Regions from separate parts of the Pedococcus aerophilus genome, predicted to be linked through region 1. Evidence: predicted binding sites of a transcription regulator. Region 1 holds the regulator's gene; each other region holds the start of a gene.

Evidence for each region. Region 1 encodes HspR, which represses chaperone genes until heat shock. Its sites were predicted from a motif close to AAGTTGAGTCNNNNNGACTCAACTT; they were not measured.
Region 2: ABD286_RS07810 (ATP-dependent Clp protease ATP-binding subunit) is a predicted target of HspR. The motif match lies at 1,496-1,520, and genes of this name have one in related genera.
Region 3: ABD286_RS12685 (Hsp20/alpha crystallin family protein) is a predicted target of HspR. The motif match lies at 1,415-1,439, and genes of this name have one in related genera.

Annotation. Positions count from the first base shown of each region.
Region 1 is NZ_BAAARN010000003.1:310,595-313,865, reverse strand. It holds gene grpE (nucleotide exchange factor GrpE) at 1-12, shown strand, start outside; gene ABD286_RS13615 (DnaJ C-terminal domain-containing protein) at 132-1,163, shown strand; gene ABD286_RS13610 (heat shock protein transcriptional repressor HspR) at 1,170-1,634, shown strand; gene ABD286_RS13605 (MFS transporter) at 1,703-2,977, opposite strand; gene ABD286_RS13600 (ribonuclease E inhibitor RraB) at 3,011-3,271, shown strand, end outside.
Region 2 is NZ_BAAARN010000001.1:1,646,520-1,649,790, forward strand. It holds gene ABD286_RS07810 (ATP-dependent Clp protease ATP-binding subunit) at 1-1,342, opposite strand, end outside; gene ABD286_RS07815 (hypothetical protein) at 1,618-2,133, opposite strand; gene paaK (phenylacetate--CoA ligase PaaK) at 2,200-3,271, opposite strand, start outside.
Region 3 is NZ_BAAARN010000003.1:139,166-142,436, forward strand. It holds gene ABD286_RS12675 (sensor histidine kinase) at 1-1,093, shown strand, start outside; gene ABD286_RS12680 (MerR family transcriptional regulator) at 1,067-1,381, opposite strand; gene ABD286_RS12685 (Hsp20/alpha crystallin family protein) at 1,528-1,959, shown strand; gene ABD286_RS12690 (YibE/F family protein) at 2,446-3,271, shown strand, end outside.

The DNA of each region.
Region 1 (3,271 bases):
GACCCCGAGTGACCCGAGCAAGACTGCACGACACCGTGGTCCGGGGGTCCGCGCCATACGATCTGGCCGGGCCCCCGCCCACCACGGACGCACCACCCGCCCGCCCCACCCGCTGAGAGGAGGACCCGGACATGGCCAGCCAGGACTGGTTCGAGAAGGACTTCTACGCCATCCTCGGCGTCCCCCAGGACGCTGACGAGGCGGCGGTCAAGAAGGCCTACCGCAAGCTCGCCCGCAAGCACCACCCCGACCAGAACCCCGGGGACGCGGCGGCAGAGCAGCGCTTCAAGGACATCGGCGAGGCCAACTCGGTCCTGTCCGACCCGGAGAAGCGCCGCGAGTACGACGCCGTGCGCCAGATGGCCCGCGGCGGCGCCCGCTTCACCGCAGGTGGCCCAGGCGGGCCGGCCGGTGGAGGCGGGTTCGACGACGTGTTCTCCTCGATGTTCGGAGGTGGGGGCGGTGGGGGCCAGCGCGTCCGCTACTCCACCGGTGGTGCCGGCGGCGCCGGCCAGCCCAACCTCGAGGACCTCTTCGGCATGTTCGGGGGCGGCGGAGGCGCCGGTCAGTCGTATGGCGGCGGGGCCGGGTTCCGGGCCCCGACCGGACCACGCAAGGGCGGTGACCTGACCGCCCGCACCAGCCTGCCGTTCCGCGACGCGGTCGAAGGTGCGACCGTCACCCTCGGTGTCGCCGGTGGCGGCACCATCACCACGCGGATCCCCGCCGGGGTCAAGGACGGCCAGAAGATCCGTCTGCGTGGCAAGGGCCAGCCCGGCGACCGCGGCGCCGACCCGGGTGACCTCATCCTCACCGTCAGCGTCGAGAAGCACCCGGTCTTCACCCGCGAGGGCGACAACCTCGCGATCGACCTGCCGGTCACCTTCGCCGAGGCGACCCTCGGTGCCACGGTGTCGGTCCCGACGCTGACCGGTGGACCCGTCAAGGTCCGCATCGCCCCCGGCACCCCGAGTGGTCGGGTGCTGCGTGTCAAGGGACGCGGGGTCCAGGTCAAGGGGGCGCCCGGCGACCTCATGGCCCGCGTCGTCGTGGTCGTGCCGCAGCGGCTGACCGACGAGGCCCGGGAGGCCGTCGAGGTGCTCAAGACTCTGGACGAGGGCCATGACCCCCGCGCCGAGCTCTTCGAGAACGCAGGACGGTGACCCTCCGTGGCGCCCGCAGCCCCCGGTCCCGGCTTCTCGCCTGACGACGAGGCCCCCGTCTTCGTCATCTCCGTGGCGGCCACGCTTGCCGGGATGCACGCGCAGACGCTGCGGCAGTACGACCGGCTCGGCATCGTCAGCCCGTCGCGCACCCGGGGTGGCGGTCGTCGCTACTCCGGGCGCGACGTGGCGATGCTGCGCGAGGTCCAGCGGCTCTCCCAGGAGGAGGGCATCAGCCTCGCCGGCATCCAGCGCATCCTCGAGCTCGAGCACCAGGTCGACGCCCTGCGCGCGCGGGTCCGCGAGCTCTCCGACGAGGTCGACAGCCTGAGGATGGCGACCCGGGGCACCTTCGGCTCGCGGGTCTTCGCGGTCGGCCCGACCGGCGACGTGATCGCCGTCCGGGCGGGGGAGCGCCCGCGCAGCGGACGCTCCCAGGCCCTCGTCGTCTGGCGACCGTCCCACCGCTGAGCCCGGGACCGGCGCAGGGACACCCCTGCCCACAGTGCCCGCGCTCGACGAACTGCGTGCCGGCGAGGTCAGCCGGCGGTCTGAGGCCCCGGGCCGGTGCCGCCTCCGGGCTCGAGGCTGTGCGTCCGGCGCAGGAGCAGGGTGAGCCCGAGGGCGACGACGACCAGGCCCCCGCAGAGCGCCACGACCGGTGCCCAACCGGCGGCCTCCCATGCCGACCCCGCTGCCGTGCCGAACACCGACGAGCCCAGGTAGTACGCGAACAGGTAGAGCGAGCTCGCCTGCGCGGCGCCGCCACGGCCGAGTCGCGCCCGCACCGGCACCCAGCCGCTGGCCACCCCGTGCAGCGCGAAGAACCCCGCGGTGCTGACCGCCAGGGCCACGACGACCAGCCACAGCGGTTGAGCGAGCGACAGCACGACGCCCAGGAGCATGACCACCGCGGCGACCGGCGCCACCGTGCGGCGACCGACCCTGGAGGACCACCTGCCGGCGATCGTCGAGGCCGCCGACCCGCCGAGGTAGACGAGGAACACGAGCGAGGCCAGCGCCACCGGCAGGGCGTACGGCGGGGCCTCGAGCCGGAACCCGATGGTGTTGTAGATGCCGACCTGGGCGCCCATGGCCGTCAGTGAGATGCCGAACAGCATGAGCAGTGCGGGGTCGCGCAAGATCGCCCGGGTGCTGCGGACCGCCTCGCCCAACCCGGGAGGGGCCGGTGTGAAGCGCCGGGACCTCGGAAGCAGCGCGAGCACCGCTGCGGCACAGAGGATCCCGAGCCCACCCATCCCGAGCTGCGCCGCGCGCCAGTCCCAGAGCTGGGCGAGCAGGCCGGCCAGGAGACGGCCGGTCATGCCGCCGAGCGCGGTCCCCGCGATGTACAGGCCTGCGGCCTGGGCGGCCGCGCTGCCGTGGAGCTCCTCGGTGAGGTAGGCCATCGCGACGGCGGGCAGGCCGGCCAGGACGACGCCGAGCAGCAGCCGTAGCCCGAGCAGGGTCGACCAGGTCGGAGCGAAGGCCGCGAGGGCGCACACGATGCTCGAACCGAGCAGCGAGACGTGCATCATCGTGGTGCGACCGAAGCGCTCGGACACCGGAGCGGCGACGAGCATGGCCAGGCCGAGCCCGATCGTGGACAGCGAGACCGTGAGCGAGCTCTGCGCCGGTGACACGTCGAACTCGCGCGACAGCAGCGGCAGCAGCGGCTGGGTCGTGTAGAGCAGCGCGAACGTCGCCATCCCGGCGAGGAACACCGAGGCGGAGATCCGGCGGTAGCCGGCCGACCCGGACCGGTACCCCTCCCACGGGTCGTCGGACCTGGGCGCGTCGGGGTGGCGGGGCATCACGGCCATCCAAGCACGCGGCATACTCGGCCTGTGAGCGAGCACCTGCTGGTCTTCCCCGAGCGTGACACCGCCGACGAGGTGGCTGCCGAGCTGTCCGAGGAGGGGTTCACCGGCGTGCGGGTCGTGCGTGAGGCGCTCGCGGGCGAGGACGACTCCGAGGCACACGAGTGGGCCGTTCACGTCGTCGAGGAGATGGTCGCCGACGAGTCGGGGCCGGTCGAGGGCGGTCTGCGCGACCGGTTCCAGGCGCTGGCCGAGGAGCACGGCGGCTGGTACGACCCGGAGCCGACG
Region 2 (3,271 bases), on a different contig from region 1:
CGGCCTTCTCGAAGTCCTGGCCGTCGATGGCCGACTCCTTCTCCAGGCGCACGGCGGCGATCTTGTCGTCGAACTCGCGCAGGTCCGGCGGTGCGGTCATCCGGCGGATGCGCAACCGCGCGCCCGCCTCGTCGATGAGGTCGATCGCCTTGTCCGGCAGGAACCGGTCGTTGATGTAGCGGTCGGCGAGGTTGGCCGCAGAGACCAGCGCGGCGTCCGTGATGGACACGCGGTGGTGCGCCTCGTAGCGGTCGCGCAGGCCCTTGAGGATCTCGATCGCGTGGCTGAGCGTGGGCTCGGCGACCTGGATCGGCTGGAAGCGGCGCTCGAGCGCCGAGTCCTTCTCGATGTGCTTGCGGTACTCGTCGAGCGTCGTGGCACCGATGGTCTGGAGCTCACCACGGGCCAGCATCGGCTTGAGGATGCTCGCGGCGTCGATCGCGCCCTCGGCGGCACCCGCACCCACCAGGGTGTGGATCTCGTCGATGAACAAGATGATGTCGCCGCGGGTGCGGATCTCCTTGAGGACCTTCTTCAGCCGCTCCTCGAAGTCACCGCGGTAGCGGCTGCCGGCCACGAGCGCGCCGAGGTCGAGGGTGTAGAGCTGCTTGTCCTTGAGGGTCTCGGGCACCTCGCCCTTGACGATGTCCTGCGCCAGGCCCTCGACGACGGCGGTCTTGCCGACGCCGGGCTCACCGATGAGGACCGGGTTGTTCTTGGTGCGGCGGGACAGCACCTGCATGACCCGCTCGATCTCCTTCTCGCGCCCGATGACCGGGTCGAGCTTGCCCTCGCGGGCGGCCATCGTGAGGTTGCGACCGAACTGGTCGAGCACGAGGGAGCCCGCGGGGGTGCCCTCCTGCTGGACGCCGCCGCCGGCACCGGTGGCCTGGCCCTCCTTGCCCTGGTAGCCCGAGATCAGCTGGATGACCTGCTGGCGCACCCGGTTGAGGTCGGCCCCCAGCTTGACGAGGACCTGTGCGGCGACACCCTCACCCTCGCGGATGAGCCCGAGCAGGATGTGCTCGGTGCCGATGTAGTTGTGGCCGAGCTGCAGCGCCTCGCGGAGGCTGAGCTCGAGGACCTTCTTCGCCCGGGGCGTGAAGGGGATGTGGCCGCTGGGGGCCTGCTGGCCCTGGCCGATGATCTCCTGGACCTGCTCGCGGACCGACTCCAGCGAGATACCGAGGCTCTCCAGAGCCTTGGAGGCGACGCCTTCACCCTCGTGGATGAGGCCGAGCAGGATGTGCTCCGTGCCGATGTAGTTGTGGTTGAGCATGCGCGCCTCTTCCTGCGCGAGCACCACAACCCGACGGGCCCGGTCGGTGAACCGTTCAAACATCTCTTCTGCTCCTGCCTATCGAGTCATCCTCGATGCTATCCGTGCGACGCGCGCCCCGCGCGCGCCTTCCGCCGACCGATACCTGATCGGGACGATTCCGGCCTGCTCGTGGTGCTTGTTCGGGGAACGCCCGTGCGTGGCCGCCTGTTCCCCACCCTGAGCCGGGTCGGCTCATGTTCGCCGTGGGCGGACGGACTCCCGGTGTGGCCCACACCCCTGCAGGCTCGGTATGGCGCGCGGCCGGCCCCGCGTCATACCTCCCGAGCGGTGGGCGATCAGGCCCCCGGACCCTTCTTGCGGACCTCGTCCACGTGCTCCATCGCGGTCCGCAGCTCGGCGAGCCAGCTGTCGGACTTCTCCCCGACGAGTCGGACGCACCAGGCGAGCGCCTCGGAACGGGACTTGGCGACGCCGGCCTCGACGAGCGTGTCGAGGACGCGGCGCTCGGGTTGGCGCAGCCGCGTCATGACGGGTGCGGCCAGGTGGGTGAACATCGCCTCGGTCTCGCCGACGCGCACGCCCCACGAGACCTTGCGGCCGGAGAGGTGCTCGAGCTCGCGGGCGATCTCGATGCGGCGTTCGCGCGTGTCCTCGCGGAAGGAGGTGATGCGGCCGCGCGCGGCGATCTCGCGGGCGGTGGTGTCGTCGGCGTCGGTCTCGAGCGCGGGCTCGGCGAGGGTGCCGACGATGACGAGCTCGTCGCGGTCACGGGTGACCTCGACGGGCCCGGTGAACCAGTCGGCGGGGAGCCGACCGGCCAGCCATGCTTCTGCTGTGGTCTTGGTTGTCATGTAATGATGATTACACCGTTACAGGTGGCTGAACAGCCTCGTCCGCTCAGGGCGGAACCGGTGTCGTCAGCACAGGTTGCGCTGATCGTCGATGCGCTTCGCCTTGCCCAGCGAGCGCTCGAGGGCGTGCGGGGCGAGCACCTCGACGGCGATCGTCACCCCGACGCGGTCCTTGACCCGCGAACGGAGCTCCCCGCCGAGCGCCGACCGGCGGGCCTCGTCGACGCCTTCCGCCGCCTCGACCCGGACGGTGAGCTCGTCCATCCGGCCCGGCCGGGTCAGCACGCACAGGTAGTGCGGGGTCAGCCCGTCGATCGCGAGCAGGTGCTCCTCGACCTGCGAGGGGAAGACGTTGACCCCGCGGACGATCATCATGTCGTCGCTGCGGCCGGTGATCTTGGCCATCCGCCGGAACTGCGGGTACGCCGTGCCGGGCAACAGCGTGGTCAGGTCGCGGGTGCGGTAGCGCACCACCGGCATCGCGTGCTTCGTGAGCGAGGTGAAGACCAGCTCACCCTCCTCGCCGTCCGGCAGCACCTCCCCCGTGATCGGGTCGACGACCTCGGGGTAGAAGTGGTCCTCCCAGACGTGCAACCCGTCCTGGGTCTGCCCGGACTCCTGCGAGACGCCGGGCCCCATCACCTCCGAGAGACCGTAGATGTCCACGGCCCTCAGGTTGCTGCGTCGCTGGACCTCCTCGCGCATCTGCTCGGTCCACGGCTCGGCGCCGAAGATGCCGATCTCCAGCGAGGTGTCCTTCGGGTCGATCCCCTGCGCCTCCATCTCGTCGAGGATCGCGAGGAAGTAGGACGGCGTGACCATGATGACGCGCGGTCGGAAGTCCGAGATGAGCTGGACCTGGCGCTCGGTCATGCCCCCGCTGACCGGCACGACGGTGCAGCCGAGGCGCTCGGCCCCGTAGTGCGCACCGATCCCACCGGTGAACAAGCCGTACCCGTAGGCGATGTGGACCAGGTCGCCCGGCCGGCCACCCGCCGCCTCGATGGAGCGCGCCATCACCTCGGCCCAGGTGTCGATGTCGTCGCGGGTGTAGCCGACGACCGTCGGCTTGCCCGTCGTGCCGCTCGACGCGTGGATGCGGGACACCTGCTCGCGCGGCACCGCGAACATCCCGAAC
Region 3 (3,271 bases), 170 kb from region 1:
AGCGGACGTGCTGGGGAGCCTGCTGGACACCCTGTTGTCCCCCGAGGAGCTGGACCGCCACGCCTCCGACCTGCGCGCCCTCCCCTCCTTCGCGGCGATCTGCCGCGCGTCGCTCGAGTCCGGCGACACCGACCGCCTGTGGGGGTTCCGCCGGGGTGACGGCGAGGTGAGGTCGATGCGGATGACGTTGAGCGCCATACCGGACGACGATGGTGGGGTGCTGGGATTCCTCGCGACGGCGGAGGACGTCACCGAGCGGGAGGCTGCGCACGACGCACTCGTCCTGACCCTGCAGCACGAACGCGACGCGGCCGAGCGGCTCCGGGAGACCGACCGGGTCAAGGCCGACTTCCTCGCCACCGTCAGCCACGAGCTGCGGACCCCCATCACCAACATCATCGGCTACTCCGAGGTGCTCGAGGACGGCGGTGCCGGTGAGCTGACCCAGCGCCAGCTCGACGTCCTGGGTCGCGTCGACCGCAACAGCCGACGCCTGCTGCTGCTGGTCGAGGACCTCTTGACCCTGTCGCAGATCGAGGCGTCCGAGCTCGACATCAAGCTCCGCCCGACCGACCTGCGGAGCACGGTCGAGGGCGCCCTCGCGCTGCTGGCACCGGTCCTCGCCACGCGGTCCCTCGAGGTCTCGACGAGCGTGCCCGAGGAAGCCCTCGTCGGACAGGTCGACCCGGACCAGCTCCAGCGCGCGCTGCTCAACCTGTTGACCAACGCGGTGAAGTTCACGCCCGACGGCGGCACCATCGAGGTCCGGCTGTCCCACCGTCCGCCGGGGAACGAGATCGTCGTGAGCGACACCGGGATGGGGATCCCCGAGGCGGAGCAGGGACAGCTCTTCCGGCGGTTCTTCCGCAGCTCGACGGCCACGGAGCAGGCGATCCAGGGCGCGGGCCTCGGACTCAGCATCGTCCACGCGATCATCACCCAGCACCAGGGCCGCATCGAGGTGACCTCGGCCGAGGGCGAGGGGACGACCTTCACCGTGGTGCTGCCCGTCACGGCACCCGAGCGCCCAGACCACCCGAAGTCACCCGAACCCTCTGCTGAGCCGTCAGCCCGGAGCGCGTCCCCGGCGTGACCCCGGGCTGTCGTTCTCGGCCCGCAGTCGCGCGTTCTCGTCCTGCAGGTCCAACAGCATGGCGATGCCGACCAGGTTGACCCCTGCGTCGAGCAGGTCGTTGATGCGACGCAGGCGCTCCACGTCGTTCGCGCTGTAACGACGAGTGCCTCCAGCCGTCCGCGCCGGCTCGACGAGTCCCCGGGCCTCGTACAACCGCAGGCTCTGGGCTCCCGCGCCCACCAGTTCGGCGGCGACCGAGATGCCGTAGACCCCACGGTCCCCATCGGGACCCGGCAGACCGGTCATCAAGCACCCCTTCTCGAAAATCATGCGCATCAGATCTTGCGCCAGCATGACACCAGTGCTACAAGAAACCTATAGCGCTGACCATAGATCTGACCGCGATCCGTGGCCCACGAGGAGCATCACCAGACACGACGGAGGTGACCACGATGCTGATGCGCACCGACCCTTTCCGTGACCTCGACCGACTGACCCAACAGGTCTTCGGCACCGACGGCACGCTCGCCCGCCCCTCGGTCATGCCGATGGACGCCTGGCGCGACGGAGACCTGTTCCAGGTCGAGTTCGACCTCCCGGGCGTGAGCCCGGACTCGATCGACCTCGACGTCGAACGCAACGTGGTGACCGTGAGGGCCGAACGACCGCCACGGGCCAGCGACGCCGAGCTCATCGCTGCCGAACGGCCACGAGGAGTGTTCAGTCGGCAGCTCGTCCTGGGCGACAACCTGGACACCGAACGGATCCAGGCCAGCTACGACACCGGCGTGCTCACCCTGAGGATCCCCGTGGCCGAACAGGCCAAGCCGCGCAAGATCTCGATCGCCAGCAGCGGCGCGGACCGGCACGCGATCAGCTCGTGACCGGGGGTCGGTCATGCTCGTCGACCCGACACCTCAGGGCCTGACTCCGGTCGCCGACCGGGATGCCTTCGTCGACCTGGTCTGCTCCGACCCGGAGTGGTTGAGGGCTGAGTTCGACGCCATCGTCGCCGGGCAGTGGGAGGACTCCCCTCCCTCCGGGACGGAGCCGACGGTCCCGACGCACGAGCACCATCCGCCGATCCCGCTGTTCGCAGACGGACTGGCGACGCCACCGAGCCGGCCGCAGCGCCTCGACCACCACGGGTGGGTTCGCCAGCGCTCACCTCCGCGAGCGCGCGGGACCCCTCCCACACCTCCGGGCGGCGCTCGAGGCTCCCCGCACGTCCGGGCCGGCGGGTCCTGACACCGATCGATCACGGTCGACCAGCCCGCAGCCGTGACCACGGTCCCCGACCACCTGCGGCACCATGGTCACGGCAGCGAGGGTCCGTCCTCGCTCGATCCGTCCAGGACGTGAGGAGTCAGGTGGCCGGCAGGCACGCGCACCCGTCGTCGGGCAGCACGCCCACCTCGCCGAAGGTGCTGGCGGCGATGGCCGCCGTATTGTGCGCCGTCGGGCTAGCCATGGTGGCGCTGTGGCCCGACGGCAGCACCGCGTCCGGGAGGCCGGGAGCGCAACAGGTCAACGGCGTCGTCGACGACGTGGAGCGACAGTCCTGCCCGGCGTCCGCCGAGCCCCAACCCGGATCCCCTTCCGCGGGCGCTCCGGGGTCAACGGCCTGCGGCACGGCGCAGGTGCGGCTCACCTCCGGCCCGCAGTCGGGGAACACCTTCACCGTCCCGCTCCCCTCGGGCGTTGGCGCGCCCCAGGTGTCGGCGGGTGACGAGATCACGCTGGCATACTCCCCCGAGAGCAGTCCTGCCTCCCGCTACGCCATCCTCGACCACCAGCGCGGCACGCAGCTGTGGGTCCTGCTCGCGGCCTTCGCCCTGTCGGTGGTCGCCTTCGGCCGGTGGCGCGGCGTCAGTGCGCTCCTCGGTCTCGGGGTGACGTTCACCGTCATCATGGGCTTCGTCATCCCCGCCGTCCTCGGCGGCAGACCCCCTCTCGCGGTGGCGGTGGTCGGCTGCTCGGCCATCGTGCTCGTCGTGCTCTACCTGACCCACGGCCTCGGGCGCACCACCACCGTCGCTCTCGCCGGGACGTTGGCGAGCCTGCTCCTCACGGGCCTGCTCGCCGCGGTGTCGGTGAGCGTCATGAGGTTGTCCGGCGCCGGTGACGAGAGCTCGTTCATCCTCGGCCAGTCACAGGGCATCGACCTGCGGGGCCTGCTCCTCGCCGGGATCCTCA